3 regions of the Arthrobacter sp. NPDC058192 genome follow, and region 3 is predicted to be linked to each of the others. Evidence: riboswitches for the same ligand, from Rfam matches in the RefSeq annotation. Region 3 holds a riboswitch; each other region holds the start of a gene.
What was found. A riboswitch is a leader RNA that binds a small molecule or an ion and turns the genes downstream of it on or off. The one in region 3 is predicted to bind cyclic di-AMP.
Positions count from the first base shown of each region.

Region 1: it holds a riboswitch for cyclic di-AMP, as region 3 does, so the genes downstream of both, ACFVVK_RS13755 (hypothetical protein) here and ACFVVK_RS10935 (M23 family metallopeptidase) in region 3, are expected to answer to the same signal.
Region 2: it holds a riboswitch for cyclic di-AMP, as region 3 does, so the genes downstream of both, ACFVVK_RS10090 (hypothetical protein) here and ACFVVK_RS10935 (M23 family metallopeptidase) in region 3, are expected to answer to the same signal.

Region 1 is NZ_JBHVVJ010000013.1:16,930-20,129, forward strand. Features, by position in the region: gene ACFVVK_RS13740 (DNA alkylation repair protein) at 1-67, shown strand, start outside; gene ACFVVK_RS13745 (cation:proton antiporter) at 104-1,282, opposite strand; gene ACFVVK_RS13750 (hypothetical protein) at 1,290-1,544, opposite strand; cyclic di-AMP (ydaO/yuaA leader) riboswitch at 1,719-1,919, shown strand; gene ACFVVK_RS13755 (hypothetical protein) at 1,923-2,624, shown strand; gene ACFVVK_RS13760 (sensor histidine kinase) at 2,754-3,200, opposite strand, start outside.
Region 2 is NZ_JBHVVJ010000008.1:105,684-108,883, reverse strand. Features, by position in the region: gene ACFVVK_RS10100 (response regulator transcription factor) at 1-28, shown strand, start outside; gene ACFVVK_RS10095 (ATP-binding protein) at 50-1,687, shown strand; cyclic di-AMP (ydaO/yuaA leader) riboswitch at 1,844-2,031, shown strand; gene ACFVVK_RS10090 (hypothetical protein) at 2,031-2,840, shown strand; gene ACFVVK_RS10085 (glycosyltransferase) at 3,004-3,200, shown strand, end outside.
Region 3 is NZ_JBHVVJ010000009.1:107,270-110,469, forward strand. Features, by position in the region: cyclic di-AMP (ydaO/yuaA leader) riboswitch at 130-313, opposite strand; gene ACFVVK_RS10935 (M23 family metallopeptidase) at 434-1,252, opposite strand; cyclic di-AMP (ydaO/yuaA leader) riboswitch at 1,257-1,502, opposite strand; gene ACFVVK_RS10940 (metal-dependent transcriptional regulator) at 1,624-2,319, opposite strand; gene serC (phosphoserine transaminase) at 2,650-3,200, shown strand, end outside.

The DNA of each region.
Region 1 (3,200 bases), on a different contig from region 3:
TTCCCGGGTCCTGGCGGAGGTGGCGAAGACGAGACCGGAGCTGCAGTTCACACCCGACGCGGGGTGAAACTAAGTTCGGTCCCTGCGATCGACAGGTACCGCCTTATCCGACGGCGCTGCCGGCATTGCCGCGTCCTCCGTGGACGTTCGGCGGAAGTGCGAACGTCCTGGCGGCCCGCGACCCGGCCACAGCGCTCGCCGCAATGGTGACCAGCGCACCCACCAGCAGGGCCGCTGCCTCGCCGGGGAGCAGCACCTGAAGCTGCGTGCCGATGCTCGCCGCCGCCACCGGAACGCCGAGCTGGGCCGCCGACAACACACCGAGCGGCAGCGGGAGTCCCAGGAAGGCCAAGCCCGCGTGGGTCAGCAGCGTTCCCGCCCCCAGGGCCATGCCCAAGCCGATCATGTCCGGATGCCCGGCCAGGTCCTTGAGTGTGAGGGAGGCACCAAGCCAGACGAAGAACACCGGGCCCAGAAAGCCGTCACTGACGGCGAACAATTGCCGGGCCAGCCGCCGCGGTTCGCCGACGGCAGCCATGACCAGGCCGAAGGAGAAGCCGGCCATCATCACCGAGACATTGCTGAACGTCGCCACACCGGCCAGGGCAAAAAGGACCGCCAGCTGGACGCGCAGTTCCAGGGCGAACTTGCGGGCTTCCGAGAGCCGGTGGAAGCGCCCGCGGATGCCGCTGCTCTCCAGCCGACGCAGCACAAAGAAGAGCGCGACGGAGCACGCCGTCACTGTTAGCAGGCCCAGTGCCGCCCGCCCGGCGTGCGGCGGGTCCACCATAAGCGGCAGCGCCACAATGCAGGCGATGTCGGCGATCGCCACCTGCGCGATCATGGCGACGACGGCGGGTCCGCCCAGCCGCAGGGAGTCGACGATCGGAAGGACCAAGGCAGCCGACGACGACGCCAGCAGCACGACGTACAGGGGAGCATGTCCGGTCCCGAAAAGCAGACCGATTCCGGTTCCGACGGCCACGGCAGCCGCTGTGGCAGCCGCGGCCCGCCGGGCACCATGGCCGAGTGCGGAACGGATCACCGGATCCCTCACCGGAACATGGGTTCCGGCCACAAACATCATCAGCGCAAACCCGATGTTGGCCAGCAGGCTGAATGTCGGATCGGCCGGGTCCACGAGGCCCAGCCCGCTCCGCCCGATCAGGATTCCTGCCAGCAGTTCGCCCAGCACCACCGGCAGCCGCCAGCGCACCGGCAGTGCCAGCAGGGGACCGGCCAGGGCCGCGACGGAGATCAGCGCCAGGGACAGGAACGTCATGGCGCGCCTAGCCTGCCGACCGGCGTTCCACCACCGCGTACGCTCGGCCATCCAAGAAGGCCCAGTCATTGACCACCATGAACCCGAGCGTGTCCACCCGGTCGTTCAGGACGTGCTCGTCGAAGCCGCCGTCGCGCGGTTCCGCATCCCACGTAGCCACGTGCACGTCTTGCCCGTCCAGGATCAGCAGTTCGGTGTTGACGTCGAAATCCTCCTGGGGCTGGTTGCTCAACTGGCAGATGGCAACGCAGTGGTTTCTCATCTTGGGCCTCCGCTTCGAGGTGGTGCTGATGGCATCATCCTACGTTCGGAAGCCCTGCCGCCCTATGGGCAGCGTCCGCTCCGGGTGTGGCCTTCGTTACCTTAATGTGACATTTGGCCGGACCTCGGGTTACCGTGGATATGTGCCCAGTTGATTCCGAGACGGGCGCCCCCCAGCCGATTGCCTAACTCTGCCGCGGCCCGGGGGTAACTCGCATCGACGACCGGCAGAGACGGGGAAACCACTTTTGACCTGCTGATCACGCAGGTCTTGGGGTGAAGCCGCACAGTGCCCGCTATGACGGGCCCGGGAGTGCGGCCGGGTGCCTCCCATCCGAATCCGACAGCTCACCTCGCAGGCATTGGGAGAGGTACATTCTTGTCTTCAATCAATACTTTTGCGCGCCATGCCGCCGTTCTCGCCGCCGCATCGGGCCTCGTTCTGACCACCGGAATGGCGGCCAACGCCGCCACAGCACCGGTGCAGCGCGGTGCCGTCGCGGCGTCCCATGTGGACGTCAAGGGACTGGTCAGCGCGCCGCTCACGGCCGATTCAAGCGTTAGGATCAGCTTCGACCGCCCCGCGGTGGCTGCCGTCGCCGCGCCGGTCACCCAACAGCCCAAGCCCGCCGCCGCAGTTCCTGCCGCAGTTCCCGCAGTAGCGCCTGCGGCGAAGCCCGTGGCGCCGAAGGCAACCGTGCACGTTCAGGCGGCCCCGGCCGCAGCGCCCGCTGCCAAAGCCCCCGCCGCTCTGGCGCCCGCTGCCGGCCGCAACGCCATCATGCTGGCTTCCGCCTACCGCCAGGTGGGCATCACGCAGGACTGCACCGCCATGGTGGAAAAAGCCCTTCGCGCGGCGGGTAAGCCGGTTGGCGACATCGGTCCGCGGGCCTTCCTTGGCCTCGGAACCCGTGTCTCGACCCCGATCCCCGGCGACATGGTGGTCCAGTCCGGCCACGTCGGCATCTACGCCGGCAACGGCCGCGTGGTCAGCGGCGGCATGAACTACAAGAACCAGACGATGGTCCACCCCCTCTCCTGGCTCACCGCGACGGGCCCCGTGACCTTCGTCCGCGCCTAGGCCGTAGTGCCCCACGGGGCGAGAACACTTCCAGGCCAGAACAAACCGGGCCTGTTAGTCCGGAAAGACCGGCGATCGACTGCCTTTGGGGGCAGGCGATCGCCGGTTTTTTCCTGTGCCGTCACTCTGTCATATGCGATGCGGTCTCCTTGCGCCCTCATCCGCTGCCAGCGGAAGCGTCATCTTCATGACGGTTCCTCCGGGACCGGTCGCAGCCACCGCGACGGTGCCCCCGGCAGCCACCGCGATTTCCCGGACCAGGGCCAAACCAATGCCGAAGCTCCGCTGTCCCTGCGTCCCGCCGCTGCTGGAGGTCCGCACAAAACGGTCAAAGATCCGGTCCTGGTCCACACCGGTGATTCCGGTCCCCGTGTCCGCAACGGTGATGACCGCGCGCTTTTGCTCGATCGCGGTCCTGATGGATACGCGGCCGCCCGGCGGGGTGTGAGCGAGCGCGTTATCTGCCAGGGCGAGGACAGCACGGCGGAATGCATTTTCATCGACCCGCGCCTGCGGCCGGGCGTCGGCGGCGAATTCCAGGTGTACGTCCCGTTGCTCTGCCACCAGCCGGATGCT
Region 2 (3,200 bases), on a different contig from region 3:
TGGCTACGTCCTGAAGCCGGCGGACTGATCCGTGCCCACACTTTCCGGCGTGACCCGGGCTCCCGGACGCGACTGGCGCAACCCGTCCACGTGGCATCTGCGCACCCGGCTGGTACTGGTCGCGATGGCACTGCTGGTGGCCATCTGCGGCGCGGTGGGTCTGTTCAGCTACGCCTCCATGGATCTCTTCCTCACCCGGCAGCTCGATGACCAGCTCGGCCAGGCCTCCCACCGCTCGAGCGAGTTCGGCCGGCCCGCCGTCGGCAACCCGGGCGGCCGTCCCGACCCCCTCGAGGCCCGCGGGCAGGGCGCCGGGACGCTGAACGCACGGCTGCTCGACGGCGCGGTCAGCAGGGCCGGCTTCCTGGCCGGTGACGGCACCCGGGAGAGCCTCTCCCCCGACGACAATGCGGTCCTACTGGCACTCACCCCGAACGGTGTACCAGTGGACCGGACCCTTTCGGCGGGCGCGTACCGGCTTACGGCCGCGCGCGCACCCTATGGCGACATCATTGTCACCGGGCTCCCGCTGGCAGAAAAGCAAAACACCTTAGCCTCGCTGGTGTGGACCATGGTGGTGGTATCCGCCGGAGGGCTTGTGCTGATCGGACTCGCGGGCACGGCCCTGATCCGGCGCACCATGAAGCCGCTGGAGCAGCTCTCCGAAGTGGCCACCAAGGTCTCTCGCCTGCCGCTGGATGCCGGCGAAGTGGCGCTGGGGGTGCGCGTCCCGGCGTCGGCCGCCCATCCTGGAACGGAAGTGGGCAGCGTGGGCCACGCACTAAACCAGATGCTGGACAACGTCGCCAGCGCCCTGGAATCGCGGCAGGAGAGCGAAACGAAGGTACGGCAGTTCGTTGCTGACGCCTCGCACGAGCTCCGCACACCGCTCACGGCCATCCGCGGCTACACAGAGCTGATGCGGATGACCGAGCACTTCACGCCCGACGGCGAGAGGTCCCTGTCCCGCGTCCAAAGCCAGTCTGAGCGAATGACCACCCTCGTGGAAGACCTGCTGCTGCTGGCGCGGCTGGACGAGGGGCAGCCGCTCAAGATGGCCGATGTCGACCTCACCCAGTTGGCCATCGAGACGGTGAGCGACGAAAAGGTCATGGCGCCGGACCATGTCTGGCAGCTGGAACTCCCAGACGGGCCTGTGGCCGTTCGCGGCGACGCGGCGCAGCTCCACCAGGTCATCGCCAACCTCCTGTCCAATGCGCGCAAGCACACGGCACCGGGAACCACAGTGGTCACCGGCGTCATGCGTTCGGCCGACGGCAGTGCCGTGGTCACGGTAACGGACAACGGCGGCGGCATCGCCCCGGAGTTCGTCGGCCGGGTCTTCGCCCGCTTCGCGCGGGCCGACGCCGCACGCAGCAATCCGGCGGCCAACGCCGCACCCAGGCCCGCGGTGGCGACGGCGGGCGCCCGGTCCGGGTCCGCCGCCCGGGAAGTTTCTGCCGCTGTTTCTCGGGCTGCTTCCGGGGGCCGCGGCGGTGCCGCCGATGGCGTCCCCGGCAGTCGCGGCGCGGCTGCTGCCGTGCCGACGTCCGAAGGCACGAGCGGCCTGGGCCTCTCCATTGTCCAGTCGATCGTGGAGGCCCATGGCGGCACTGTGGAAGTCACGTCACGACCTGGCCGCACCGAGTTCGCTGTCCGGCTGCCTGCCGTGCCGCCGGTGGTGTAGCCAGCCCACCGGACCCACCATCTCCAGCTCTATCTCCCCGCCCGGAGACTCGACGCAAGCCGACACCCCGCCACTGTGACTCCTGTTACCAAATTGTGACTTCGGCGTCCGAGTGCTGTAGCGTCTTTAGCGTGCGGCCGTCACTAGTGCCGCGTATCCGGATGAACGCCAAACTCTGCCGCTTCCCGGATTCCGCTCGTACAGGCAGAGGCGGGGGACCCAGAGTTCCCGGGCATTCTGCATTCATGCGCCCTCGGGGTGAAGCCGACACGTGATTTTCCGTGCGGCCGGATGACCTCATCCGAACCCGACAGCTAACTCCGCCGGCGTATGAGAGGCGATCATGACTGAATTCCAGGTACAAACGCGCCCTGACGGCGTTTCCGATTCCCGCACCGCCAAGACGCGCCACCGCGCCGAACCGGCGAAAAAGACGACTGCCCTGTCCCGGCTGGCCGCCGGGTTGGGCATCAGCAGCCGCCGCGCCGCCGTCGCGACAGCCACCTGCGCCGTACTGCTGGCCGGCGGTGCCGCCGCTGTCCAGGCAGCCGAGACGGGCGCCCACGCGACGAACGCTGCGGGCACCGAGGCGGCCACGCTCGCCGACCCGCTGCCCAAGCTTAACTTCGAACAGGTCCTGGTCGCTGCGCCGGCGCCTGCAGCGCAGCACAACACGGCAGCACGGACCGCCGCGGCCAAGCCCGCCAAAGCGCCGGCCGCCGCTCCGGCAAAGGCGCCCGTGAAGGTGGCCGCCCCGGCTAAGGCGCCCGCAAAGGCGGCTGCCCCCGTGAAGGTGGCTGCCCCCAAAAAGGCACCAGCCCCCGCAAAGGCGCCTGTCGCCGTCAACGACCCGGCTGGAGCACAGGCTTACGCCGCCGCCAAGCTGGGCAGCTACGGCTGGGGCGCCGGTCAGATGCCGTGCCTGCAAAAGCTCTGGACCAAGGAATCGGACTGGAAGACCACTGCGACGAACGCCAGCAGCGGCGCCTACGGTGTGGTCCAGTCCCTGCCTGCCTCGAAGATGGCGAGCGCCGGTGCCGACTACATGACCAACTACCGGACCCAGATCAACTGGGGACTGGACTACGTCAAGTCGCGCTACGGCTCCCCCTGCGGGGCCTTGGACTTCCACCTGGCACACAACTGGTACTAGGCCGGCAAAACAGCCAGCCCGCGCACAGCGCGCACAGAGGCCCCGGATCCACGTGATCCGGGGCCTCCTCTGCGCGGGCGGGAGCCGGAGCGGGCCCGATTTCCACAGGCCCCGCACAGCTTCGCCCTAAAGCCTTCATATGGGCCGCCGGGAAAGTGGGACCATGACGTTCACAGACCAGGCCCCAGGAACCCTTCCCCATCCCGCGGCGACGCCGGCGGTCCCGGCGGGACCCGCTGCATCGTCCGCGCTGGCCTTGGCCGACGTGGCCGTCCCGGGCACGCTTGCCGGCCCTGCTGCGGGCGCGTTTGCCCTCCCGTTCACCACCGAAGCTGGCGGGCGCCGGTTGGCCATTGACAC
Region 3 (3,200 bases):
GAGAATGAGCCAGCGGAAAGTGATCCAATCCGGGCGCCGGCAAGGGCGGCACGTGATGTGGATTTGAGCGGGCTCATAGGAGCCCCGCCCGTGCGCATGCGCGCGGCGTTGTGGCGTGAAGACACGAAGGTAGCCTCTCCCAATGCCTACGAGGTGAGCTGTCGGATTCGGATGGGAGTCACCCGGCCGCGCCGCTTCCTGGGAAGCTTTGCGACTTAACCCCTAGGCCTTCTTTCGAAGGCCAAAATTGGTTCCCCCGCCCCTGCCAGACGATGTAATGCGAACGGACCTTGAGCGGTGGCAGAGCTAGGCAATCCACTCAAGAGCGCCAACTTCGGAAAAGTTGGCGTGCTTCAAACCCTACAGCAGTCGGACCTCAAAGTCACATTCAGATCACGGCGTGTCACAAGGATGCGAGAGTGGCCCATCATCTTTAGAGCCAGCCGAGGGGGTCAACGACGTCGCCATTGACCATGACTTCAAAGTGGAGGTGGCAGCCCGTCGAGGCGCCGGTGGTCCCGCTCATGGCGATGATGTCGCCGCGCGAGACCTTCTGGCCGACCTTGACCGAGGAGGAGGACAGGTGGTTATACGTGGTCTCCAGGCCGTTGCCGTGGTCAATGACCACGCGGTTTCCGCCACCGTAAGGATGCCAGCCATTGAAGGTCACGGTGCCGCTGGCGGCGGCATGGACACCAGTGCCGCACTTCGCGGCGTAATCCTGGCCCCGGTGGAACTCCCCCGGACCGCCGGTGATGGGGTTCACACGGTAACCGAACGGCGAGGCAGTGACCATCTGGTCCAGCGGGGCGCCGAGTGTTCCGGCGGAGGCGGCACGCGTGATGCTGCCCACAGACTGCGCACTAAGCAGCTGCTTGAGCTTGCCGTCGGGGTCGCCCTTGGTGGCAACAGCCGTGCGGCTGAAGTCGACCTTCGCGGCGGCCGCAGCGGTGACATCCGGCTGAACGGCAGCAGAAACCGCGCCGGTTCCCGCGGAGGTGGCCATCACGGGGCTGGTCACGGGTACCGTCACCGTGAGGACCAGGCCCGTGGCGGCCAGCGCGATGCCGGCCTTCTGCCCCACGCCGCTGGCTGCGGCGAAATCCGTAACCTGACGGAACGGAGCGCGGCGGCGGCGGCGTTCGTCGCGGTGCGCGTCGCGCGGGCGCTCGGCCATATGCTCGACGACGGGACGCGGCTCCGGAGCGGGACCGGTCGCGCGGCGACGGCCCCTGGCGGTCTGGGTGGTCAAGAACGGTTCCTCTCTGGATAGCCTGCGAAGTTAGCTGTCGGATTCGGGTCAGAGAGTTCAAAGACCCGGTCCGCCTTTTGCAAGCATCCGGACACAGAGGTAGCCCCGTAGGATCCCTCGATGGAAGATGCTTGCCGCTGACGGACTTCACCCCAAGGCTGCCGGAGTAGCAGCCGAAAGTGGTTCCCCCGCCCCTGCCAGGAGGTGGTTCTGCTACTGATCCGCTGGCAGGGCTCGGCTTCGGATCAGATAACGCTTTGGTATCGGTACAGGCCACTAACTATAGGCGATTAAGCGGCCCGGTAATAAATCCGTGATACCTGTGGTGCACAACTCATGGGTTGTCCCATGTCCGGCCCCGTTGCCGCAGGTCAGGCGACGGTTACAAACACGTGCGCAGCGACCTCGGGCGGCAACTCAAGGGCGCCTTCGATATCCGGAACACGGACCGAGATGTACTCCCCCACCCGCTCCAGCGAGACCTTCGCCCCGGGCCGGATCCCGCCCTCGTCGAGCTGGGCGAGCAGTTCGGGTTCCACCTGGATCGGTTCCGCCAGCCGGTTGACCGTGATCCGCGAACCCGCACCGTAGCCGGCCATGGCCTCCAGCAGGTTCACAACCCCGTCCGCGTATGTCCCGGAGGGCAGTCCGCCCAGTTCCGCAAGCCCGGGAATCGGGTTTCCGTAGGGAGAAACGGTGGGATGGTCGAGCATCTCGAAGATCCTCCGCTCGACGCGTTCGCTCATGACGTGCTCCCACCGGCACGCTTCCTCATGCACATAGGCCCAGTCGAGCCCGATGACGTCAGCGAGTAGCCGCTCCGCCAGGCGGTGCTTGCGCATGACGCCAATGGCACGTTTCCGTCCGGTTTCGGTCAGCTCAAGGTGCCGGTCGCCTGACACAACCACCAGGCCGTCCCGTTCCATGCGTCCGATGGTCTGGGAAACGGTGGGGCCGGAGTGCCGGAGCCGCTCGGCGATGCGGGCGCGGAGGGCGACGATGTTCTCTTCTTCAAGTTCCAGGATGGTCCGAAGATACATCTCCGTGGTATCGATCAGATCCGTCATTCAACTCAGCTCCTTGAGCGCAGTCTTGCGTCATTCCCACCGTACCGCGTGCGGGCTGCGTGCAGGACGTGCCCTGGCGAGATCCGCCGTACGTTCGCAGCACAGCCTAGCCTATTTTGAATTACTCCGGATAATTTTGGTGCGGGCTCCGGCCTCTTCCCGCTGCCCGCCTGCCGGCCCGCCCGGCCCGTCTCAATGACCGGACTGTGACAGGCTTTTTTCCATATCGCGGGGGGCCGTCAGGCAGAATGAAGATGGGTGCCCGTTGCAGCTGTTCCTGCCCGGCCCCCTCCCAGCCACTCTACGAACCAGCCGAATATTGGAGCCACTGTGAGCGACACCAGCATCACGATCCCCGCCAACCTCCTGCCCAAGGACGGACGGTTCGGCGCCGGCCCGTCCAAGGTCCGCCCGGAGCAGGTGGAGGCACTCGCAGCATCGGCGAAGTTGCTGGGAACCTCCCACCGGCAGGCACCCGTAAAGAACCTGGTCGGCTCGGTCCGCAGCGGCCTCAGCGAGTTCTTCCGCGCCCCGGAAGGCTACGAAGTGGTCCTCGGGGTGGGCGGCTCGACCGCGTTCTGGGACGTTGCCAGCTTCGGACTCGTGGAAAACAAGGCACAGCACCTCTCCTTCGGCGAGTTCGGGTCCAAGTTTGCCTCGGCCACCAACAAGGCGCCGTTCCTTGCCGAATCGTCCATCATCAAGGCCGAGCCCGGCACGCGGCCTTCCCCCCGGGCGGAAGCCGGCGTCGACGTGTACGCCTGGCCGCAGAACGAGACGTCCACCGGTGTCGCGGCCCCCGTCCGGCGCGTGTCGGGCGCGGATGAAGGATCGCTGGTGCTGGTGGACGCCACCTCGGCGGCCGGCGGCCTCGACGTGGA